DNA from 3 places in the Rhodococcus sp. B7740 genome. Region 1 is predicted to be linked to each of the others. Evidence: predicted binding sites of a transcription regulator. Region 1 holds the regulator's gene; each other region holds the start of a gene.
The links. The regulator LexA, encoded in region 1, represses DNA repair genes until DNA is damaged. The targets are predictions, from matches to a motif close to CGAACANNTGTTCG.

Region 1 (7,314 bases):
GGCCGTCGACGAGTTGATGGCCGAGGGCGACGGTGACATTCTGGTGTTCCTGTCCGGTGAGCGCGAGATTCGCGACACCGCCGACGCCTTGAACGACCGAAATCTGCGCAACACCGAGATCGTTCCACTCTATGCGAGACTATCTGCGGCCGAACAACATCGAGTGTTCTCCCCGCACTCGGGCAGGCGCGTGGTGCTCTCGACGAACGTTGCGGAAACATCGCTGACGGTCCCCGGAATCCGCTACGTGGTCGACCCGGGTACCGCCCGAATCTCGCGATACTCGTTGCGTACCAAGGTTCAACGCCTTCCCATCGAGCCGATCTCCCAGGCATCGGCGCGGCAGCGGGCCGGCCGCTGCGGCCGCGTCGCCGACGGCATCTGCATCCGGCTGTACTCGGAAGAAGATTTCGAGTCACGTCCGCAGTTCACCGAGCCGGAGATTCTGCGTACCAACCTGGCGTCGGTGATCCTTCAGATGACCGCACTCGGGCTGGGCAAGATCGACGCGTTCCCGTTCGTCGAACCACCCGATCCGCGGAGCATCCGAGACGGAATCGGACTGCTCGAAGAGCTCGGGGCACTGAAGCCTGCCACCAAGGACGGCACCGCGGAGCTCACCCCCATCGGCCGGGAACTCTCGGCGCTTCCGGTCGATCCACGGATGGCGCGAATGCTGGTCGAGGCCAACGGCAACGGATCTCTCCGCGATGCGTTGGTGGTCGTTGCCGCGCTGTCGATCCAGGACGTTCGGGAGCGGCCGGCAGAGCATCAGCAGGCGGCGGACGAGAAGCATGCGCGCTTCGCGGTGGAGAACTCCGACTTCCTCGCGTACGTGAAGCTGTGGACCTATTTGCGCGAACAGCGGAACGAGTTGTCCTCCAACCAGTTCCGCCGTATGTGCCGCACCGAGTTCCTGCACTACCTACGTATTCGCGAGTGGCAGGATTTGCACGGTCAGCTACGTCAGATCACCCGTGGCCTCGGGTGGACGGTTCCCGACGCCGACTCCACCGAGACCGCGCTGCATCAGTCGCTGCTGTCCGGACTGCTCTCGCACATCGGGCTCCGGGAGGGTGACAAGCGTGAGTTCCTCGGCGCGCGTGGGGCTCACTTCGCGATCTTCCCCGGGTCGGGTCTGTTCAAGAAGCCCCCGCGCTGGGTCATGGCCGCCGAATTGGTCGAGACCGGACGCCTGTGGGGCCGGATGGCTGCGCGCATCGAGCCCGAGTGGGCCGAGCGGTTGGCGCCGCACCTGGTCAAGCGGACGTACTCGGAGCCGCACTGGTCCATCAAACGGGAATCGGCGATGGCCTACGAACGGGTGACGCTCTACGGCATTCCGTTGGTGACGCAACGTCCGGTGAACTATCACCGCATCGACGCCGAGGCGTCTCGAGAGCTGTTCATCAGACATGCGCTGGTGGAGGGTGAATGGAAGACCCAGCACGCGTTCTTCCACAAGAACCGGGCGCTGCTCGACGACGTCGGTGAACTAGAACATCGCGCTCGGCGACGAGACATCGTGGTCGACGACGACGCTCTCTTCGACTTCTACGACGCACGTATCGCCCCGGAGGCGGTGTCGGCGCGACACTTCGACACCTGGTGGAAGAAGGCACGCAGACAGGACCCGCACCTACTCGACTTCACCACCGCCACCGTCGTCAACTCCGACGCGGCCTCGGTACTGACCGGCGCGTATCCCGACGCATGGCGACAGGGCGAGATCCAGTTCCCACTGACGTATCAGTTCGAGCCGGGCACCGCGGCCGACGGAGTCACCGCGCGCATTCCGATCGCGCTGCTCGCTCAGGTACAGCCGGTGGGATTCGACTGGCTGGTCCCGGGAATGCGCGGCGAGCTGGTCACCGCATTGATAAAGACGCTGCCGAAGGCACTGCGGCGCAACGTGGTTCCGGCTCCCGACTTCGCGGCCGCGGCGTTGGCGGCCATGAAGCCGCGCGCGGAAACTCTGGTGACGGCGCTGGCCCGTGAGTTGTCCCGGGCTGCCCGGTGCGACATCACGGCGAAGGATTTCGACCCCGCCGCGTTGCCCGAGCATCTGAAGATGACGTTCGCGGCCGTCGACCCGTCCGGAAAGGTGCTGGGCAGCAACAAGGATCTGACTGCTCTTCGGACGAGCCTGTCGGGTGAGGTCGGCCGTCAGGTGGCGAGCGCGGTCGGCGACGCGGAGCGCGCACCCTCTCTGGCCTGGACCTCCGGCACGCTCGGTCGGTTGGAGCCGACGGTGACTCGGCAGGTCGGTGGACAGAAGGTCACCGGCTATCCGGCGCTGGTTCCGGAAGGACCCGGCGTCGCGGTGCGGGTCCTCAGCACCCCCGCCGAGGCGCGGGCGGCAATGCGCTCGGGAACCAGAACTTTGCTTCTGTCGACGGCTCCGAAGGGCACCAAGGCATTGCTGGCCGGCCTACCGACCGCGGAACGTCTTGCACTGGGCCAGAATCCGTACGGTGGAGTCGACGCACTCCTCGAGGAGTGCCGAGTACTTGCGGTCGAAGAGGCCATGGATGCGCACGGAGGACCGGTCCGGGATCCGGATGCCTTCGAGAAACTGAGGGCACTCGTCAACGCCGAGGTTCCGCAGCGCACCGCTGCGATACTGGCGTTGGTTCGCCCGGTGTTGACCGCCGCCCTGGCGCTGTCCGCGCAACTTCAGTCCTCCTCGGGCGAGCCGGCGGACGATGTTCGGGAACAGTTCGACGGCTTGATCTTTCGAGGGTTCGTCACCGAATTCGGCTCTCGCAGACTCGCAGACCTGCCGCGCTACCTCGCCGCGGCGACCAAGCGGTTGACGACGCTGCCGAGCAGTGCAGGCCGGGACGCGGCTGCGATGGACGTGCTCGATCGGGTGTACGCCTCGTACGGGCGACTGTTGGATTCGCTGCCGGAGAGCAGAAAGAACAGTTCCGGGGTTCAGGAACTATTCTGGATGATCGAGGAGTTGCGCGTCGGACTGTTCGCGCAGGGCATTCGCACGGCGTACCCGGTGTCGGAGAAGCGCATCGAGAAGGCGATCTCGGACCAGCGTCGCTGATGGGCGGGCCTGTCAGTCGATGTCTGCGGACTCGCGGTGCTTGCGCAGTTCGTGGATTTCCTTCTCGAAGTCTTCTGCCGAGCTGAACGAGCGGTAGACGGAAGCGAAGCGCAGGTAGGCCACTTCGTCCAGGTCGCGGAGTGGACCGAGGATGGCCAAGCCCACTTCGTTGCTGGGGATCTCCGCGGATCCCGCTGCACGGATGGCGTCCTCGACCTGTTGTGCCAGTAGGTTCAGCGCGTCGTTGTCGACATCTCTGCCCTGGCAGGCGCGACGGACTCCCTTGACGACCTTCTCTCGGCTGAACGGCTCGGTGACACCACTGCGTTTCACGACGGCCAGCACTGCGGCCTCGACGGTGGTGAATCGGCGACCGCACTCCGGGCAGGAGCGACGACGCCGGATTGCTTGCCCCTCGTCCATCTCACGCGAGTCGACCACGCGTGAGTCGGGATGCCTGCAGAACGGGCAATGCATGAGGGATCCTCCGTCGTAGCCGATGCTCCGACGACGAGCACGCACATCGGGGCAGTCTGTCGAGGATACTCAGTCTCCTCGAACCCGACGGTGCCGGTGGTCATCTGCCGGGCGTGTACTCGACGACAGCTCCGTCGTGCACCTCGACCACACCCGCCGGTTGCGCGCCGGCATCGGGGGCGACGGCCCGCAGGTTCGCGATGCCGATCAGCCCGCCCGCCACCACCAGGACCGCCAACACCGTCAGCACGATCGAACGCATCCGAACCGGCTGGCCGGCGAAGTGCGCCGAGGTCGCGTCGAACTCGCGATCGGCCTGCTCGCGATCGGTGACGTCGGTCCACGACGGATCGAGGACCGGGAGGCACGGTGAATTCTGTGTACGGGTTCCCGTGACACCGTGCGTTCCGATGGGACTCTGCAGAACGGGACGCGCCCGGCGGCGGCGCTCGACGGCAGTGGATCGGGCGCGGACACCGGTGGCGGTGGGGCGATCGGTGATGATGGTCATCGGAACCTCGACTTCGCTCGTTGGATCGATTGTTCGATCAGGCGTTCGATGGACGCTTGTTCGAAGTTCTATCACGAGCCTCCGACAAAGTCTGCAGAAAACGCGACACGAGTCGAACAGATGTTTGATTCAACAGCTGATACACGCTAGATTCGTGTCAGAAACCACACGCCACACGAGTCGACACCATCAACTCCAGTCCGCGCAGACCTACCACGCAGACCGGATCCAGGACACCAGCAGGAGGCCGACAGCATGAAGGACGAGACCTCGACGAGGTCGACCACGCTTTCCACGACCACCGGTTCCAAGGCGACCGGAGCCAGGGCCACCGCACCGAAGGCCGCAGCGGGTAAGCCTGCCGCGGAACCGACATCCAAGGCCATGGAAGTCGGCACCGACATCAGCGCGGGTCTGACCGAGCGGCAACGGAAGGTACTCGAGGTCATTCGAGCTTCGGTGACCGAGCGCGGTTACCCGCCGAGCATTCGAGAGATCGGTGACGCGGTCGGCCTGACATCGACCTCCTCCGTCGCTCACCAGCTCCGTACGCTCGAACGCAAGGGTTTCCTCCGGCGCGACGCCAACCGGCCCCGCGCGGTCGACGTCCGCGGTCTCGACGAGGTGCAGGCCGATCAGGCAGCCGCCGCGGTCGACGGATCGCAGGCGTCCGAGGAGCAGGATCGGCTGCCTACCCCGACGTTCGTGCCGGTACTGGGCCGGATCGCTGCAGGCGGTCCGATTCTGGCCGAGGAAGCCGTCGAGGACGTCTTCCCGCTCCCCCGCGAGCTGGTCGGACAGGGTTCGCTGTTCCTGCTCAAGGTGGTCGGTGAATCGATGATCGATGCGGCCATCTGCGACGGTGACTGGGTGGTGGTTCGTCAGCAGTCCGTGGCCGACAACGGCGACATCGTCGCTGCGATGATCGACGGCGAGGCCACCGTCAAGACGTTCAAGCGGTCCAAGGGCGAGGTGTGGCTGCTGCCGCACAACCCGCTGTTCGAGCCGATCCCGGGCAACAACGCCGCGATCCTCGGCAAGGTCGTCACCGTGATGCGCAAGCTGTAGGGATCGTCACCGAGGTGACACGCGAAGGGCCGCAGCACAGGAGTGCTGCGGCCCTTCGCGTGTCTCGGATCAGCGGATCACAGATTCAATCCGCGGCCGATGATCTCCTTCATGATCTCGGTGGTGCCGCCGTAGATGGTCTGTACACGGGAATCCATGTACGCCTTGGCGATCGGGTATTCCTTCATGTAGCCGTAGCCGCCGTGCAGCTGCAGGCACCGGTCGATCAGTTTGACCTGATTCTCGGTGGTCCACCACTTCGCCATGGCGGCTTCTTGCACAGTCAACTTGTCTGCGTTGAGCAGCTCGATGAACTTGTCCACCATGATGCGGGTGGCGGTGGTTTCGGTGGCCAGTTCCGCCAACACGAAGCGCGTGTTCTGGAACTTGCCGATCGACTTTCCGAAGGCCTTGCGGTCGCGGCAGTACTGGATCGTCATGTCCAGTGCCGATTCCATTGCCGCGGCGGCGACGACAGCGATCGAGAGTCGCTCCTGCGGCAAGTTCTGCATCAGGTAGATGAAGCCCATGCCCTCGTCGCCGAGCAGGTTGGCGGCGGGCACACGAACGTCGGTGAAGCTGAGTTCGGCGGTGTCCTGGGCCTTCATGCCGATCTTGTCGAGGTTGCGGCCGCGTTCGAATCCGGGCATGTCACGTTCGACGACCAGCAGACTGAAGCCCTGTGCGCCCTTCTCGGGGTCGGTGCAGGCCACGACGATCACCAGATCGGCGTTGATTCCGTTGGTGATGAACGTCTTCGAGCCGTTGAGCACCCAGTCGTCGCCGTCACGTACCGCCTTGGTCTTGATGCCCTGCAGGTCGCTTCCGGTTCCCGGCTCGGTCATCGCGATCGCGGTGATCAGTTCGCCGGAGCAGAATCCGGGAAGCCAGCGCGCCTTCTGCTCGTCGTTCGCGAGATCGATCAGGTACGGCGCGACGACGTCGTTGTGCAGGGTGAAACCGATACCGCTGTATCCGCCACGGGTGGTTTCCTCGGTGACGATGGCGTTGTAGCGGAAGTCCTTGACTCCGCCGCCGCCGAATTCCTCGGGCGCTGCCGTTCCGAGGAAGCCCTGCTTACCGGCCTCGACCCAGACGTCGCGATCGACGATGTTCTGCTCTTCCCACTTCGCGTGGTTCGGCGCTACGTGCTGATCGAGAAATTTCCGGTACGACTCCCGGAACAGCTCGTGCTCGGGCTCGAAAAGTGTGCGTTCCACGAATGTCTCCTTGTTCGGTGCATACCGGCAGCGACCACGCGAAATCTCTACGAATCTCGATCGCCGGTACGACTGACGTCACAGGGAAACACTACGTCCGCGGCGTCGGGGTGGTCGATGACCAAAACGCGCGCGATCCGTGACCGACCCCGCTAACGACCTCGGGTGCCTGCACTCCTGGCGAGCGCCGAGACGATCGGGTACCCCAGCAGGATGCCCACCGAACCCCAGGCGATACCGCCGAGTTCGACCGATCCGACGGACAGTGTCAGGTCACCGATTCCGGCGACCAGCGCCGCCGCAACGACGATGAGATTGACCGGGTCGGTGAAGTCGACCTTCGCGTCGGTCCAGATGCGTACGCCGAGAAGCCCGATCAGGCCGTACAGCACCAGAGTTGCGCCGCCGATGACTCCGTCGGGGACGGTGAAGATCAGCGCACCGAACTTGGGCGAGAACGCGAGCACCATCGCCGTGATCGATGCGACCCAATACGCCGCGGTCGAGTACACGCGGGTGGCAGCCATGACACCGATGTTCTCCGCGTAGGTGGTGGTTCCCGAACCGCCGCCTGCTCCGGCGAGTGTGGTCGCCAGCCCGTCGGCGATCAATGCGTCACCGGCCACGTCGTCGAGGTTCTTGCCGGTCATCGCGGCGACGGCTTTGACGTGTCCCACGTTCTCGGCGACGAGGACGATCACCACCGGCAGCGCCACGAGGATCACCGACAGCTCGAAGGACGGACCGCGAAACTCGGGCAGACCGATCCAGCTCGCCGCGCTCAGTGCGTCGAGGCGTGGTTGCGCGATGCCCCCGGTGACGGCGGCGAACACCCAACCCACGACGACACCGAGCAGAATTCCGAGTCGCCCGATCAAGCCGGGTCCGAGCGCCGTCGCCAGCAGAATCGCGATCAGGGTGACGGCTGCGATCAGCGGCTGTGCCTCGAACGACGTGGTGGCGGCCGGTGCCAAGTTCAG
Region 2 (7,314 bases), 2.3 Mb from region 1:
CGGTGACGTCCCTCGACAAGGTGGCAGGCGCAGCGGCGCAGACGCGCAACGACATCGTGACGTCCCTCGACGGAACACCGGCGGCCGTCCGAATCCTGCTGCAGTGCGGCAAGTCTCGGAAGCATGTCGTTCGCGTCAGCTGACGCCTGCGGAGAACTCGATCTCCCCAATCAACCCATGGTGGTCCGATCCGGGGAGATCGATTCGTTCCAGAGAACGAGCACGACCGGTGTTGGTGAGAATGTGGTCGATCCCGACGACGGCGGGGGTTCCCTTGTCGGTGGGGTACGTGGGAATCAGCCCCTTCCCCAATTGCGCTGCAACGTCGGAATATCCGGCATCGAGTAGGTTGCGGAACTTCTTGTGCGAATATGTCGTGTTGAAGTCGCCGCTGACGATCACCGGACCGCCGCCCGCCGCTGCCTCCAAATCGTCTCGGAGCGTGTCCAATTCGGCGGTCCAGATATCGGCCGGGGTGATGTAGGCGGCACCGGGATGCACCGCCAACAGCGTGACCGGCTCGGAACCGGGGATCTCGACCTCGGTGGCGAGATTCACCGGGCCGTACCCGTCGAGCTCACGGTTGTCCGAGATCGGGAATCGGCTGTAGATTCCGGCCCCACCGCCGCCTGTCACGTGCGGCCGGAGGTAGCTGTAGGGGAAGAGCTCCTCCATGCCGGCGTCGCGGAGGCCGACCACCGACGCGTCGGTCAGTTCCTGGATCGTGACGACGTCGACGGAGTGATCGCGGGCCTGACCGACCACGACAGTCGGATCGGCCAGCCCGATCATCAGGTTCGCCTGCATCACACGCAGCCGCACGCCCTCGCTGCCCGTCGCGTCCTCGGGTGCCGCGTCCGCCACATAGAGCGGTGCATAGGCGAATGCGCCTGCGGCAAGCACCAGCGCAGAAACTCCCGCCAGGACCCAGCGCCGACCGATCAGCGCCACCAGGGCACCGACCACGACAGCGATGAACATCAACGGAACGAACGACGCCAGCGCGATCAGGACGTTGACCCGGGTGTCGGTGTAGTAGACGCCCAGCGCCACGAGCCCGGTCACGATGCCCAGAATGGCGATCGTTCCGGTAAGAATTCGTATCCAGGTTCGTTGCATCGAACCGAGGGTAGCTACGCCCGGATGCCGACGACCAACGCTGTGATGGTCGTCCAGGTCAGCGACAACAATCCACGCACCGCCGAGAACGAGAACGCCGTGGACCACACCGTACGCGTCGACGGTTCCTCGACCGGAAGTCCGGCGAATCGATCGGCCAGCCAATCCAGCGTGAGTGGCGCACTGAGCGGGTGCAGCGACAGGTGTTCGCTCAGCCGATCCCGTAGATAGGTCACGTGCGCACCGGCCTCGATGTACCGATCCACCTGCCCGTCCACGTCGTCGACGGCGATGATCTGATCGTGCACCGACTGGACGACCAGCAACGGAGCCGTCGGAGCCGTTCGTCCCGGCTGGATATCCAGGAACACCTGCACGATCTCGGGCAGCGCCAACAGATCGGCCAGCGGAACGTCGATGTAGTGGTCCAGGTCGTGTCGAGCCAGTTTTCTCACCGCACGCACGGTCGTCATCGACTCGACGGAATCGAGAATGCGCATTCCGTCCTCGTTGACGTGCTCGCGAACTACCCGATCGAGCTCGGGGTAGGTGCGCCGTAGGCCCGCCACCACCAGCGTTGGCAACGCTGCGTGCAGCGTCGCATTGAGCCGGGTGAACGCCGACCCCGGATCTCCGACGGGTGAGCCGAGAGCGGCACCGACCACCTCTATCTCAGGCGCGTACTCCGGTGCCATCTCCGCCGCCCAGGACGTCGCGAGTCCGCCGCCCGAGTAGCCCCACAGCGCAACCGGCGTGCTCGAATGCAGGTCGAGCGGCTCGAACGACAAGGCCGCGCGAACGGCGTCGAGCGTGCAGAACCCGGGTTCCTGCGGCGAACCCCAATGTCCGTCGGGACCCTCGTGATCCGGGATCGAGATGGTCCACCCACGGCGCAAGGCATGCAGTACCAGCAGGAACTCGAACTGCGGAACTGCACCTAACGCCCGGGAACCACGCCGAAGCGCGTACGACGGGAAACACGAGGACGCGACGCCGTCGATCGCACACTGATACGACAGCAGAACCGGTTCGGCGTTGCGCGGACGCAACACCGTCGTGACGCTGGCCTGGGGAAAACCGCCGAGATCAGCGGTGCGATAGAGCAGCTGCCACGCGTCGACTCGCTGGCGTACGCGACCGAACATCGCGACCTCGACCGGCCGCACCTTCAGAATCGTCCCGGGTGGAACTGCCTCGTATCCCTCGGGCGCTGCATAGAAAGGATCGTCCTCGGGCCTGGTCGCGTCACTGCAGCTCGGTGCTCGTTCCACCGGCCAGGGCTGTTCGTCCCCCAATGATCTGTCGACGCTCATGTCCCACCGCTTCTTGTCCGAGTCCCGTCGTCACACTAACTTGCCCTCGACGACGCCGTTTCATGCAGCCCGCTGCCAATTGGTGATCAGGACATCGGTCGCGTAGCTGAGGTCGAGGCCTTCGCCACCCCAGTCCGGAACGATGGCGTCGGGTGCGATACCGCTGTACTGTCGCCTGACTTCGTCGGCGTCTCCCGACATCGCGGGAGCGTGGATGATCTCGGTTCCCGAGGGATGTCGAAACGAGAAGCGTTGATCGCCGAGGGCTTCGATGAAGAAATATCCGTCGTGCAACGCTCGGTGGTGTTCGCCGCACAGCAGGACCAGGTTGTCGAGTGACGTCGCACCTCCCCGTGAGCGATAGGTGACGTGGTGAGCATGCAGAAATCGGGTGCGGCCGCACCCGGGTACCGTGCAGCATCGGTCCCGAATGATCAACTGACGCAATTGGGTTCGGCTCGGGACTTTCGCCGTCGAACTCCACCGCACAGTTCTACCCAGCCGGCCGTGGCCGACGGTCCGCATGACCGCGGAACACAGCACCTGAGCGAGGGTTTCGTCGTCGAGCCCTGGCCCGTCGTCGAAATGAGCGTGGTCGGACCCTGCTTCGTCGACCCCACCGATGTGCACCAGCACCTCGGCAGCAGGAGAGACGACCGGTGAATCCATCGCAGCGCAGACCATCTCGGCCATGGCAATCATCGCCGGCACCGGGTTGGGCGGTGCCGGGGCCGCCCGGTCACCCTCGGATTCTCCGTCGGTCCTGGTGCGCTCGTACTCCGCCCTGGTCAATGCAGCGAGAAACCGCTTACCGTCCTCGGGCCGAAAGCGGGCCGTCAGCACGAGCGAGCCGTCGTCCTCGTCCCAGCGCCACCGCCCGGCGCACGGGTCGAGGTCGACGCCGTTTCCCTTGGTCGGACGCATCGCCTTCTTCAGACCACGGCAGAGGCGTTCGATGTGCGCAGCCGGGGCGTCGAGCGCCTTCTGCAGCAACGACGCCTCGTTCTCGGCCGTCGCAACGCGAGTCATCGCGCGCACCTTCGAGTACGAGATGGTGCCGCTCAGATACGCCGAGGTGATCAGCGGCAGCTCTCGCATGGCCTTGGCCACGCGCACCTGCTCACGAGCGGTGTGCAGATCGACCCCCGCACGCCACGACAACCAGTGCGCACAGGACCGCACTTCCCAACCCGCCCATCCGCGTCGCGCATCGAACTCGCCCACCAGAATCAGATACTGCGCCGACGCCGCCGCGATCCGACCTGCCAGAGCGCAGATTTCGGTCTCGATTTCCTTCGTCTCGATCCGCCCCGCCTCGGATCCCGCGTCGACCATGTCGATCATGAACGCCCCCATTCATCGAATACATGTTCGAGAAATGTACGACGAGGCACCGACAGAAACTCTCCCACGATGCCCGACGCGTCCCCGCGGGGACGTTGTCACGAGGCGATGCGCCGGGCACGGGAGTCGGCCGCGACACATCCGGCACCCTCTGGGCAGCGAATGCCCTACATGGCCGAAGCACGCAAGTCTCTCGCGCGCTTTCCCAGTCCGCTGCGCGGCACGTGGTTGACGTCGCTGTTCGGCGCAGTTCTGCTCGTCGCGCTGCCGATAGTCATCGCGACGGGATTGCTCTCGTACAGCGCGTACGGTCCACAGTTCGGCCAGGCCAGGCCGGGTGCCGTCGGGTGGCTGCGCTTGCCGTTCTTCGACTGGCCGACGAATCCGGCATGGCTCTACCAGCTCACGCAGGGTCTGCACGTCGGACTCGGCCTGATCATCGTGCCGCTCGTCATCGCCAAACTGTGGTCGGTGATGCCCAAGCTCTTCGAACTACCACCGGTGCGATCGCCGGCACATGCGCTCGAACGACTGTCGCTGCTGGCACTGGTCGGGGGCCTGCTGTTCGAGATCGTGACGGGTGTTCTCAACATTCAGTACGACTACGTGTTCGGTTTCGACTTCTACGCCGCTCACTACTTCGGTGCCTGGGTGTTCATCTCCGGATTCCTCGTACACCTCGCGCTCAAGGTCCCGCTGATGTGGAGGACCCTGAGGTCGGAGTCGTTGATGGACGTACTGCGCGCCAGGAACGAAGCTCCGGAACAGCAGAAGAACGACGACCGACCGGCGACCATGGGTCGACGCGGTGCCATCGGATTGGTCGCTGCCGGAATGGGATTCGTTGCCGTGTTGACGGTAGGACAGACGGTCGGCGGAGTGCTGCGCAAGGCCGCGATCCTGCTGCCCCGCGGACGCTCGTACGGCGACGGCCCCAACGACTTTCAGATCAACCGAACGGCCGAAGCGGCCGGGATCACCGAGGCGCAGACCGGGCCCGACTGGCAACTGACGATCAGCAGCGCGGCCGAGGACGCCGTCCCGATCGTGCTGTCCCGCGGCAGGCTGCTGTCGATGCCGCAGCGCACTGCCGAACTGCCGATCGCGTGCGTCGAAGGATGGTCCACCACGCAGACGTGGACCGGTGTCCCGTTGGCCGAACTCGCTGCGCTGGCGGGCGTACCCGCACCGCGATCGGCTGAGGTGAGCTCGCTGGAGCAGAACGGAGCCTTCACTCGTGCGGTGTTGCAGGGAAATCAAGCGGCGCACCCGAATTCGTTGCTGGCCTTGAAAGTCAACGGTGTCGATCTCTCGCTCGATCACGGATTCCCCGCGCGAGTGATCGTTCCTGCCCTTCCGGGTGTCCACAACACCAAGTGGGTTGCTCGCATCGTGTTCCGTTCGTGACTTCCAGCTGTGGCTGTTCAAACCTCCGTCGATGGTAAAGAATCGGTGATCGGCGGCCCGTGGGGCCGCCGACGAGGGTCACTCCCTCGCCTGGATGAGTTCCGAAGGTCATGACATCATGCTTGCTTTGTCCAGAAGCCTCCTCGTCGCAAGTGCAGCTCTCACACTGCTGTTCGCCGCAGGCTGTTCATCGTCCGAAGCCGGCAACGCCGTCGCTGCCGACACCACAGCCGCCTCGACGTCCGCCGCTACCAGCACCACCGACGGCGTCTCGGGCCAAGAGGGCATCGACGCCGGCGGCTCCACCGACATCGATGTCGAGATCGGTCAGTGCGTCCAACTCGGCGGGACGATGACGGCCGCCACCATCGACAACGCCGAATGCGGCAGCATGGAATCGAACTACAAGGTGATCGCCAAGGCCGAGCAGAACGAGCAGTGCCCCACCGACGTCAATCAGACCTACTACGAGACGCTCGACGGTGTGGAACAGGGCGCACTGTGCCTCGACGTCGACTGGGTGGTCGGCGGCTGCATGAGCGTGCCCACCGTGGGTATGGACGAGCCCTCACGGGTCGACTGCGGCGACCCCGACGCCACCGACGTCGAACAGGTCACCGAAATCAAGACCGGTACCGCCGATCCCAACGAATGCCCCGAGGGCGGATTCGCTTACGACGCCAGGCAATTCGTCGTCTGCACCACGACGATCTCCTAGTCGAGCTGCGCCGTCACCATCTGCGTGACGTAGCGGTAGTCCACGTAGCCGTGGCGGGCGATGGCCGCGTGCACTGCGCCCAGGACCTCGCCGCGGCGCCGGTCGTCCAGGGCGAGATGGCTCGAGTACGTGGCGGCCATGGCGCAGAACTCGTCTGCGGAGTAGCGCTGGACCCACTCGTACGTCGAGGTCGTCCACGGACCGAAGCCGGCAGCGCGCGGCACGTTGGACTCCGGTTGCGTACCGAGAGAACGCACCAACAGGTGCGCCACTTCGGGCTCGGTTGCGTCGTAGGCCGCCCTGACCGCTTCCCATGCCGGGCCATCGAGGTCGCCCGGCATGTTCCACCACAACCGAAGGGAACCGCCGGGGACCAATGCGCGGGCCGCCACTGCAGCTCCTTGCTCGTGGTTCACCCAATGCCAGGATTGGGCTGCAACGACCACATCGAACGCCGCCGCCGGGGCTGCACAATCCTCGAACCGCGACACCTGCACTTCGACGTCGAGGTTCTCGGTGCGCCGCCGAACCAGCTCTGCCATAGCCGAATCCGGTTCCACCGCAACAACGGACGCGCCGAGTTCGGCCAACGCAACTGTGGCTTTGCCGGTACCTGCCCCCGCCTCGAGCACTCGCATCCCGTCGCCCGCCGCGATGTCCGCGTACAGCTCGGCCGGGTAGCCGGGACGGGCCCGGTCGTAGTTCTCGGCAACCTTGCCGAAGCTCAATGCACGCGATGACTGCTGTCCGTCGGTCACCGCATCGACGGTACCGAGGGTCGACTTGCCAGGAACCGTGCGTTTCGTAAAGAGTGAGACAGCTCACTGAGCAGACCCCGCACGCGAGGAGAGTCGATGACCGAGACCACTGCACCTCCGAAATGGAAGGTGGTCGGCCCCGGACTGGTGGTCGCCGCAACCGGCATCGGGGCTGCCGACCTCGTCGCGACACTGGTGGCGGGCTCGCGCTACGGCTACGCCCTGCTCTGGGTCATCATCGTCGGTGTCGTCATGAAAGTCGTTCTGGTGGAAGGTGCCGGCCGCTACACGTTGGCGTCGGGCAACACGATCTTCCAGGGCTGGCGTTCGCTGGGAAAGTGGACGACGGCGTATTTCGCTCCCTACATCGTGATCTGGGGGTTCGTCTACGGAGCGGCAGCGATGTCGTCGAGCGCGTTGCCGATCGTCGCACTGTTCCCCGCTTTGGATCTCAAGGTCGTCGCCATCGCGTCCGGACTCCTCGGCTTCGCGCTGATCTGGCTGGGTAGCTACGGATTCTTCGAGAAGATCATCACCGTCTTCGTCGGCATCATGTTCGTGACCGTGATCGGTGCTGCGGTAGTGGCGGTTCCCAACGTCCCCGCGATCGTCAAGGGCATCGTCCCCACCATTCCCGACGGCTCCATCGTGTACG
Region 3 (7,314 bases), 2.1 Mb from region 1:
AGGGCGTGCGCAGTCGTCGACTTTCCGGAGCCCGATTCACCGACCACGGCCACCACTTCACCGCGGTCGACGGTGAACCCGATGCCGGAGACGGCGGTCGTCTCACCGTAATTGACGTGCAGATTCTCTACTTCGAGAATGGGGCTCATCGCGATCGCCTCTCGAGTGCATGCCCGAGGCGGTGCGCGGACACGACGACAGCCACGATCACCAATCCCGGCAATGTGGTCATCCACCATGCGGTGGCCAGGAAGTTGCGGCCCTCGGAAATCAGCGATCCCCACTCCGGGGTGGGCGGAGCAGCACCGAAACCGAGGAAGCTGAGCGCCGATACCGCGAGAACCGCCATACCGAATTCGACTGCAGCGAGAGCGATCACAGGGCCGTACGAGTTTCTGAGGATGTGCCTGCGGAAGACATCGAACCACCGCACACCCGAGGCGTACGCCGCTTCGACGTACAGCGATCTGCGCACCCGCAGTACCTCCGAGCGCATCACTCGGGCGAAGTTGGCTATCAGCGTGACTCCGACGGCGATAGCGACGTTCACGGTGCCGAAGCCCAGTGCGGTCACCAGCGCCAACGAAAGCAACAACGTCGGAATCGACAGCAGGACATCGACGATTCGCATCAGCACCGCGTCCACGATTCCGCCGACGGCGCCCGAGACCAGACCGATGATCGAGCCGACCACCAGTGCGATACCGACCGCCAACAGCGTTGCCGTCAGCGACAGTCCGGAACCGTGGACCACTCGGGTGAAGACGTCACGGCCGATGTTGTCGGTGCCGAACCAGTGCGACGCGCTGGGTGCCTGGAGCTTGTCGGCCGGCGTGCCGACCAGCGGGTCGCCGCTGGCGAACACGGACGGGAACAGCGCGAACCCGAGAGCCGACAACAGCACGATCACGGAGGCACCGAGCCAGATGTGTTTCACCACGTCTCGCAGACCTCGTCGCCGCGTGGGTACCGGTGCTGCTTCGCTTGCCTCGGGACTCGTCGAATGGACGGCAGGTTCACGAATCAGGATGTCAGACATGAGCTTTCTCCGGTTCTGCACTGGCCTGCGCGGGCCGGTATTCGCGCACGATGCGCGGATCGATCAGCGGATAGAGCAGGTCGACTGCGAGATTGACCAGGACGAAGACCAGCGAAGTGAGAACGACGATGCCCTGCACCACCGGAATGTCCTGCGCCAGCACCGACGTCTGGGTCAGACGTCCCACTCCTGCACGCGAGAAGACCGTCTCGACCACTACCGATCCGGCCAGCAGGGTGCCGACCAGGACCCCGGCAATCGTGAAGGCGGGGATCGAGGACAGTCGCAGAACGTGTCGAGTTTGCACCCGCAGGCGTGAGACCCCCTTGGCACGAGCCACATCGACGAACGGCTGCTTCCACGTGGTGGCCATGCTGGTGGCCAGAACCTGGGCGATCACAGCGCCGGTCGGTAGAGCGAGCGTCACGGCAGGTAGCACCAACGACGCTGCGCCTGCGTCACCGAATGCGGGGAACCAGCGAAGTCGGAACGAGAACAGTTGCAGCAGCAGCAGTCCTACCCAGAACGTCGGCACGGCCACCCCGAGCGGTGGGAGGGCGAGCAACAGGTTCTTCAGCCATGCGATCTGGGTGTACGTGGCGGTGTAGGCCACCGCGGATCCGAACACGACCGCCAGCACCAGGGCAGTGGCCGCCAGACCGAGTGTGCTGGGCACCGCGTCGAGGATGGCCGTCGTCACCGGTTGGCCGGTGGCAATGGACAATCCGAAGTCGCCCTGCACGGACCCGACCAGTGAATGCCAATACTGCACCAGCACCGGCTGATCCAGGCCGTAGCGAGCCTGCAGTTCGGCGATGGCCGCAGCGTCCGCCGGCGTGCCCGATCCGGCCGAGTCGACGGCAAGACTGACCGGGTCCGAGGGAAGGAGGAAGAGAACGATGAACGAGATGGTGAAGGCGGCCCACAGCACCGCAAGTGCCTGCAGTACTCGCTGCCCGATGTAGCGGATCACGGCGCTACTGCCCGCTCAGCCAGGTGTCGAAGAACTGCAGGCGGGCCGAGGCCTCGAACTTCAGATCCTGCACCGCCGAAGCCGCGCCGACGGCCTGCGAGAGCTCGATCGTGGGGATCCACAATCCGTTGTCGAGGATCTGTTCCTGCGCGGTTGCGAGAATCTCGTTGCGCGCTGCAACGTCCGTGGCCGAGAGCTGCTCCGTCAACGATGCATCCAGATCCGGAATCGGGCCGCGCGCATTGAGGTTGCGGCCGTCGACTGCGAACGAAGTGCGCAGAATGTCGCCGTCGGCGCGGGTGCTGTTGTAGTACGTGGAGTCGTAGTCCTTGGTGCCTTGCCGCGCCGTCGCCTCCGACGTGGACACCAGCTCGAGCTGTAGGTCGACGCCGACCGCGCGCAACTGCTGCTGGGTCAACTCCAGGATCGCCTGGTTGCCGGCGAACACGGCCGAATACATGACCTTGAAACTCAGCTTCTGTCCGTCGTTTTCGCGTATTCCGTCAGCACCGGGAACCCAGCCCGCGGCGTCGAGGAGCGACTTCGACTTCTCGGGATCGTAGGTGACATCTGCGAGTTCGACGTAGCCCGGGGTAGCACTGGCCAATGTGCTTGTGGCCGTTCGGAAGTCCGGTCCGAGGACCGTGTCGACGAGTTCCTGACGATTGATCGCCGGCACCAGAGCCGTCCGGACGGCGGGGTCCTGCAGCGCACCGCGAGTGACGTTGGGCTGAATGCCGAACGGAACGCCGGGGTTGGATGTCGTGAGGATCCGGCCACCGACCGCCTCGATCTGCGGCGCGTCCTGCGGCAGCGCGTCACTGACCGCGTCGAGCTGGTCGGAGGACAAACTGCCGGTACGTACACCCGACTCGGGCACGATGGTGAATTCGATGCGGTCCAGGTACGCCTCGCCCTCGTGGCCGAATACCGCAGAGCCCCAGTTGTATCCGGTTCGCTTGGCCAAGGTGACGGAGCGGTCCTGCTGGTAGTCCGCGTAGGTGAACGGTCCCGATCCGATGTTGGTACCCAAGCACCGCGACTCGGCCGACTGCGCCGACGTCGCAGTGGACTGGATTCCCAGCTGAGGTGTCGAACTCGCCTGGAGGAACTGCGCATTGGGTGCCGAGAACTCGATGCGGACCGTGAGCGGATCGACGACCGTGGCACCCTGATATCCGGTCAGGTAGCTGGCGGCCAGTGGCGCCTTGGCGGCACCGAGGGTTGCGGTGATGGCATCGAAATTGTCCTTGACGGCGGTGGCGTCGAGCGGGGTGCCGTCGCTGAACGTCACTCCGTCTTTCAGCTGGAAGGTGAACGACCTCGCGTCGGGACTCACTTCCCAGCTCTCGGCCAACCACGGTTCGATCTCGCCGGTCTCCGGATCTTGATCGGTGAGTGAGTCGACCACCTGTCGGGTGACATAGATCGTCTGATTGGTGCCGGACTGCGCGGGGTCGGAGCAGGTCGGGGCCCCGGACAGGCCGTAGCGCAGCGTGCCGCCCGGCTGGGCGGGGCCGGCATCGGCATTCGAGGTGGTGGCGCTACCAGCGCACCCGGCGAGCAGTGTGGCGGTGGCGGCGATTACTCCGGCCACCAAAAGAACAGGGCGAGTGGACACGTGGGTGTCTCCGGTATCTGGTCGATCGCACACGAACTCCCGCGTCCGAGCCACGTGTGCCCAGGAAGGAGGTCGTGCAGATGGTGAGGTGAGGTGTGGTGTCGAAAAGTACGGTGCCGAAATGTCAGCTAAGACAGGTCGAACCGTTCAGACGGCACAGATCCACATGGAGACGGCGGCAACCGTCGACGAAACCTGAGGCGACTCGGGTGTTCACGTAAATTCCTCCATCGGTCCCGGCGGTAGCACCCTCACCCGACGAGCGGGGGGTTGCTGCGACGTCATAGAGCCAGGTCTCTCGGTCGCTCTGGATGGTCCTACGTTTCAGATACTACGAGAGGGTCGGCGCAGTTGCCAACCGGGGTAGGAATTGCGCACGACGTGGGACTCGGAATGGACGGCGGCCGGAATCACCCCAACAGTCAGACGGCAACGGTCAATTCAGCGTCTTCGCTGCCGATAGGTTCCGAATCGATGTGTTGCTCTGACCTGTTCGATTCGTGATCGCACACGCGTCGCACCCAATAGCCGATTGTTTCGTCGGCCGCGGCGAACCGATCCAATACATCCACACACAGCCAAGTTGCGACCGAGAAATCCTGCTCCGCAGCATCCAGCCCGATCAGCGTCAACTCGTCGGCCACAGCAAGTAGCGCGTGGTCGACTTCGGAACCTGTGCGTTCGAGCCACGCCAACGCACGCCGCAGCAGCATCCAGTCGGATGCGAACACACGCTCGGTAGCCGATTGTCTGCACAGTTCCGCCGTCGCAGTGAGGGTCTCGACGACCGGTATGGACACTGCGCCGTCCAATTCGGCGAGCAGCCCTCTATCGGAGTCGATCAAGTCGGCCATATACCGCCAACGGGTGGGGAGGTCGAAGTCCTCGGACCACAATTCCGTCGTGCCGAATTGGAGTCGGGTGACCAATTCTCTCGGCGAACTGCACGAAGCGAAAAAGCGAAACGCGTCGTTCATCTCGATCATCCCCATTGGGTCACACGCAGCTGACGGACACCGGCTCGACACACGAGTGGCGGAGTTACTGACACGCAGCACGATCGTCACCGAAACCAGCGCCGCTGCTGTGGTCGTTAAGTCGGCCTTGACCGTTATTGAACGCCCTGACCAGCGCTGGCGCGACTCGGCGTTACGCAGAATCGACAACGTCACACTATCGATCCATCTGTTATGCGCCACATACCGATTCCAGGTTGGCGATTCTGCTCGGTTCGACCGTCTCGCAGCGTGCCCATGCGGAGAACGTGTGTTCGAAAGTGTGTCGGTGGGTCGCGATAGATTCTGTGCATGCTTTCGGGGGACGGCGGATCAGGGGTGGACGGCATCGAGACGGTGCCGCCCGCCCCTGAGGTGTCCGATCCCGACTTGTCTGTGTTGGTCGACCGGGTCGAGTCCGCGGTCGCGGAGTTGGCCGGGCAGGCGTCGGTGTCGTGGTCGAACGCGGACCGGCGCGCGGTGGTTCAGCGGATGGAAACGGCGACCAGGTCTCTGACGGCGCACTCGTACACCTGGCTCAATGAGCTGATCTCTCAGCACGGCCTCGATGTGTATCCGGGATCGGTGCCGTCGTCGGTGGCGTGGATGCTGCGGATCACCCCGCGAGCAGCCGGTGCTCGGGTGCGTCTGGCTGCCGAGTTGGGTGATCGCACCGCCCTCTCCGGGGAAGTCCTGCCGCCGTTGCTGCCGCACACTGCTGCTGCGTTGCGGGCGGGGCTGCTCGACGCCAAGCATGTGCAGATGATCCGCGAATTCTTCCGCCACCTGCCCCGAGACGTCGACCCGCAGACGCGCGAGCTCGCCGACGAACAACTGGCGGGCTACGCCTCGACCAGGCGACCCGACGACTTCGCACCGTTGGTGGCGCACCTGGATTCGATCCTCAACCCCGACGGCGACCACGACGAAGACGAGGACGAAGACGAAGACGGGAAGCCACCGAAACCACCGAAACGCAGGGATGCGTTCTTCTACCTCGGTGAGCAGGGTGCCGACGGAATGTCGGAAGGAAAATTCTGCGTCGACCCCGAACTACGGGCCTACCTCGAAGCCTTGTTCTCCAAAGCCGCGAAACCGGGCGTCAACAACCCCGCCGACCCCACATCGATCATCCACGACGAGACCGGCGGCAAGGACAGCACGAGTGACGGTGCGCGTCCCGATCCTGCAGCAGCCGAACCGGATTCGCCCACACCGAGTGGCGTCTGCGATACCGACACCCCACCGCCACCGGAGCCGGACGACCGTTCGACGAGCGATCAGGGACTGTGGAGCGATGCGGGACTGTGGAACGACGGTTCATTCGACGGCGACGATCCCTGCGACGGTGATGGCCGGTGCGGTGACGGCCTCGACTGTGGTTGCGGCACAGGGCACGACGACACCACAGAACCACAGGACACTGCTGAGCCCGGCGACACAACCGACCCGGACCTCGCAACCAATCCCGACGACGCCGTCGGATCCGACACCGACGACGCACCGGACACCGCACCGGACACCGCAGCACGCGACGCTGCCGCCGCGCGGGATATCCGCACCCAACGCGAACGCCAACACGACGCCCTCAAACTCGCGCTCCGGCACACCCTGGCTTCCGGGACACTCGGCACCCACCGAGGCCTACCCGTCACCGCCATCGTCACCATGACCCTCAAAGACCTCGAAGCCGGCTGCGGCTACGCCATGACCGCCACCGGATCACGGGTGTCGATCCGCGACGCCATCCGCATGGCCTCCCATGCCCACCACTACCTGACCATCTTCGACGACCACGGCCGAGCCCTGTACCTCGGCCGATCCAAACGCATCGCCTCCGCCGACCAACGCATCGTGCTCATCGCCCGCGACCGTGGCTGCAGCTTCCCCTCCTGCACCCGCCCCGCAACCTGGTGCCAAGCCCACCACCTCACCGACTGGAACACCGGCGGCCTCACCGACATCGACTCCCTCACCTTCGGCTGCGACATGCACCACGCACTCGTCGGTACCGGACCCGGCAAGTGGGCCACCACCAAAACCGGAGCAGGACACCGGTACCCGGGCCGCACCCTGTGGCACCCACCCGCCGGAATGGATCCCAAACGCCGAGGCCTGATCAATCACGCCCACCACCCCGAGGAAGTCCTCTACCCACCCGACCAGCACGACGATGCAGGCGACGAAGAACCACGACAACCCGCCTGACGATCCGAACCAGTCTCAGGGCACAGCACTGCCTCGAGGACACCGCTCTGCTTCTGCACAACCTGCTACCGACACAGCAGTCCACACACGGGGTGATTCGCGGTTGCGTCCGATGCGGAACGGGTCTTCGATGAGTGCAGCGACCACCGGGGAGGCAGCACATGCCGTACGACGAGCTACTCGCAGACCGCGTCCGCGCCACTCTCGCCGATGAAGCGAATCTGCGCGAGCAGAAGATGTTCGGTGGTCTGGCTTTCCTGGTACGAGACAAGATGGTGGTGTGTGTCGGCACAGGCAGCCGTGCGCTGCTGGTTCGTGTCGACGGTGTGCGCGAACCCGAATATCTCCAGCGGGAGGGAGCACACCACGCCGTGATGGGTCGAGACCGGTCGATGGGCCAAGGGTGGATCACCATCGACGCTGCATCGCTGACGATCGAAGCAGCACTGGAGTTCTGGGTCGCTGCAGCCCTGGAGCA

Region 2: a site for LexA is predicted at 3,793-3,806, ahead of NY08_RS16825 (HNH endonuclease signature motif containing protein). Genes of this name have one in related genera too.
Region 3: a site for LexA is predicted at 4,893-4,906, ahead of NY08_RS25320 (HNH endonuclease signature motif containing protein). Genes of this name have one in related genera too.

The regions. Positions count from the first base shown of each region.
Region 1 covers NZ_CP010797.1:1,349,036-1,356,349, forward strand. Annotated here, with positions in the region: gene hrpA (ATP-dependent RNA helicase HrpA) at 1-3,058, shown strand, start outside; gene nrdR (transcriptional regulator NrdR) at 3,071-3,535, opposite strand; gene NY08_RS06165 (hypothetical protein) at 3,636-4,046, opposite strand; gene lexA (transcriptional repressor LexA) at 4,431-5,114, shown strand; gene NY08_RS06175 (acyl-CoA dehydrogenase family protein) at 5,192-6,334, opposite strand; gene NY08_RS06180 (uracil-xanthine permease family protein) at 6,487-7,314, opposite strand, start outside.
Region 2 covers NZ_CP010797.1:3,647,020-3,654,333, forward strand. Annotated here, with positions in the region: gene NY08_RS16810 (hypothetical protein) at 1-143, shown strand, start outside; gene NY08_RS16815 (endonuclease/exonuclease/phosphatase family protein) at 136-1,119, opposite strand; gene NY08_RS16820 (lipase family protein) at 1,134-2,432, opposite strand; gene NY08_RS16825 (HNH endonuclease signature motif containing protein) at 2,493-3,776, opposite strand; gene NY08_RS16830 (molybdopterin-dependent oxidoreductase) at 3,939-5,183, shown strand; gene lppU (LppU family putative lipoprotein) at 5,302-5,901, shown strand; gene NY08_RS25265 (class I SAM-dependent methyltransferase) at 5,898-6,659, opposite strand; gene NY08_RS16845 (Nramp family divalent metal transporter) at 6,756-7,314, shown strand, end outside.
Region 3 covers NZ_CP010797.1:4,622,960-4,630,273, reverse strand. Annotated here, with positions in the region: gene NY08_RS21595 (dipeptide ABC transporter ATP-binding protein) at 1-149, opposite strand, end outside; gene NY08_RS21590 (ABC transporter permease) at 146-1,039, opposite strand; gene NY08_RS21585 (ABC transporter permease) at 1,032-2,012, opposite strand; gene NY08_RS21580 (ABC transporter substrate-binding protein) at 2,017-3,633, opposite strand; SAM riboswitch class I at 3,858-3,951, opposite strand; gene NY08_RS21575 (hypothetical protein) at 4,056-4,805, opposite strand; gene NY08_RS25320 (HNH endonuclease signature motif containing protein) at 4,941-6,836, shown strand; gene NY08_RS21560 (TfoX/Sxy family protein) at 6,998-7,314, shown strand, end outside.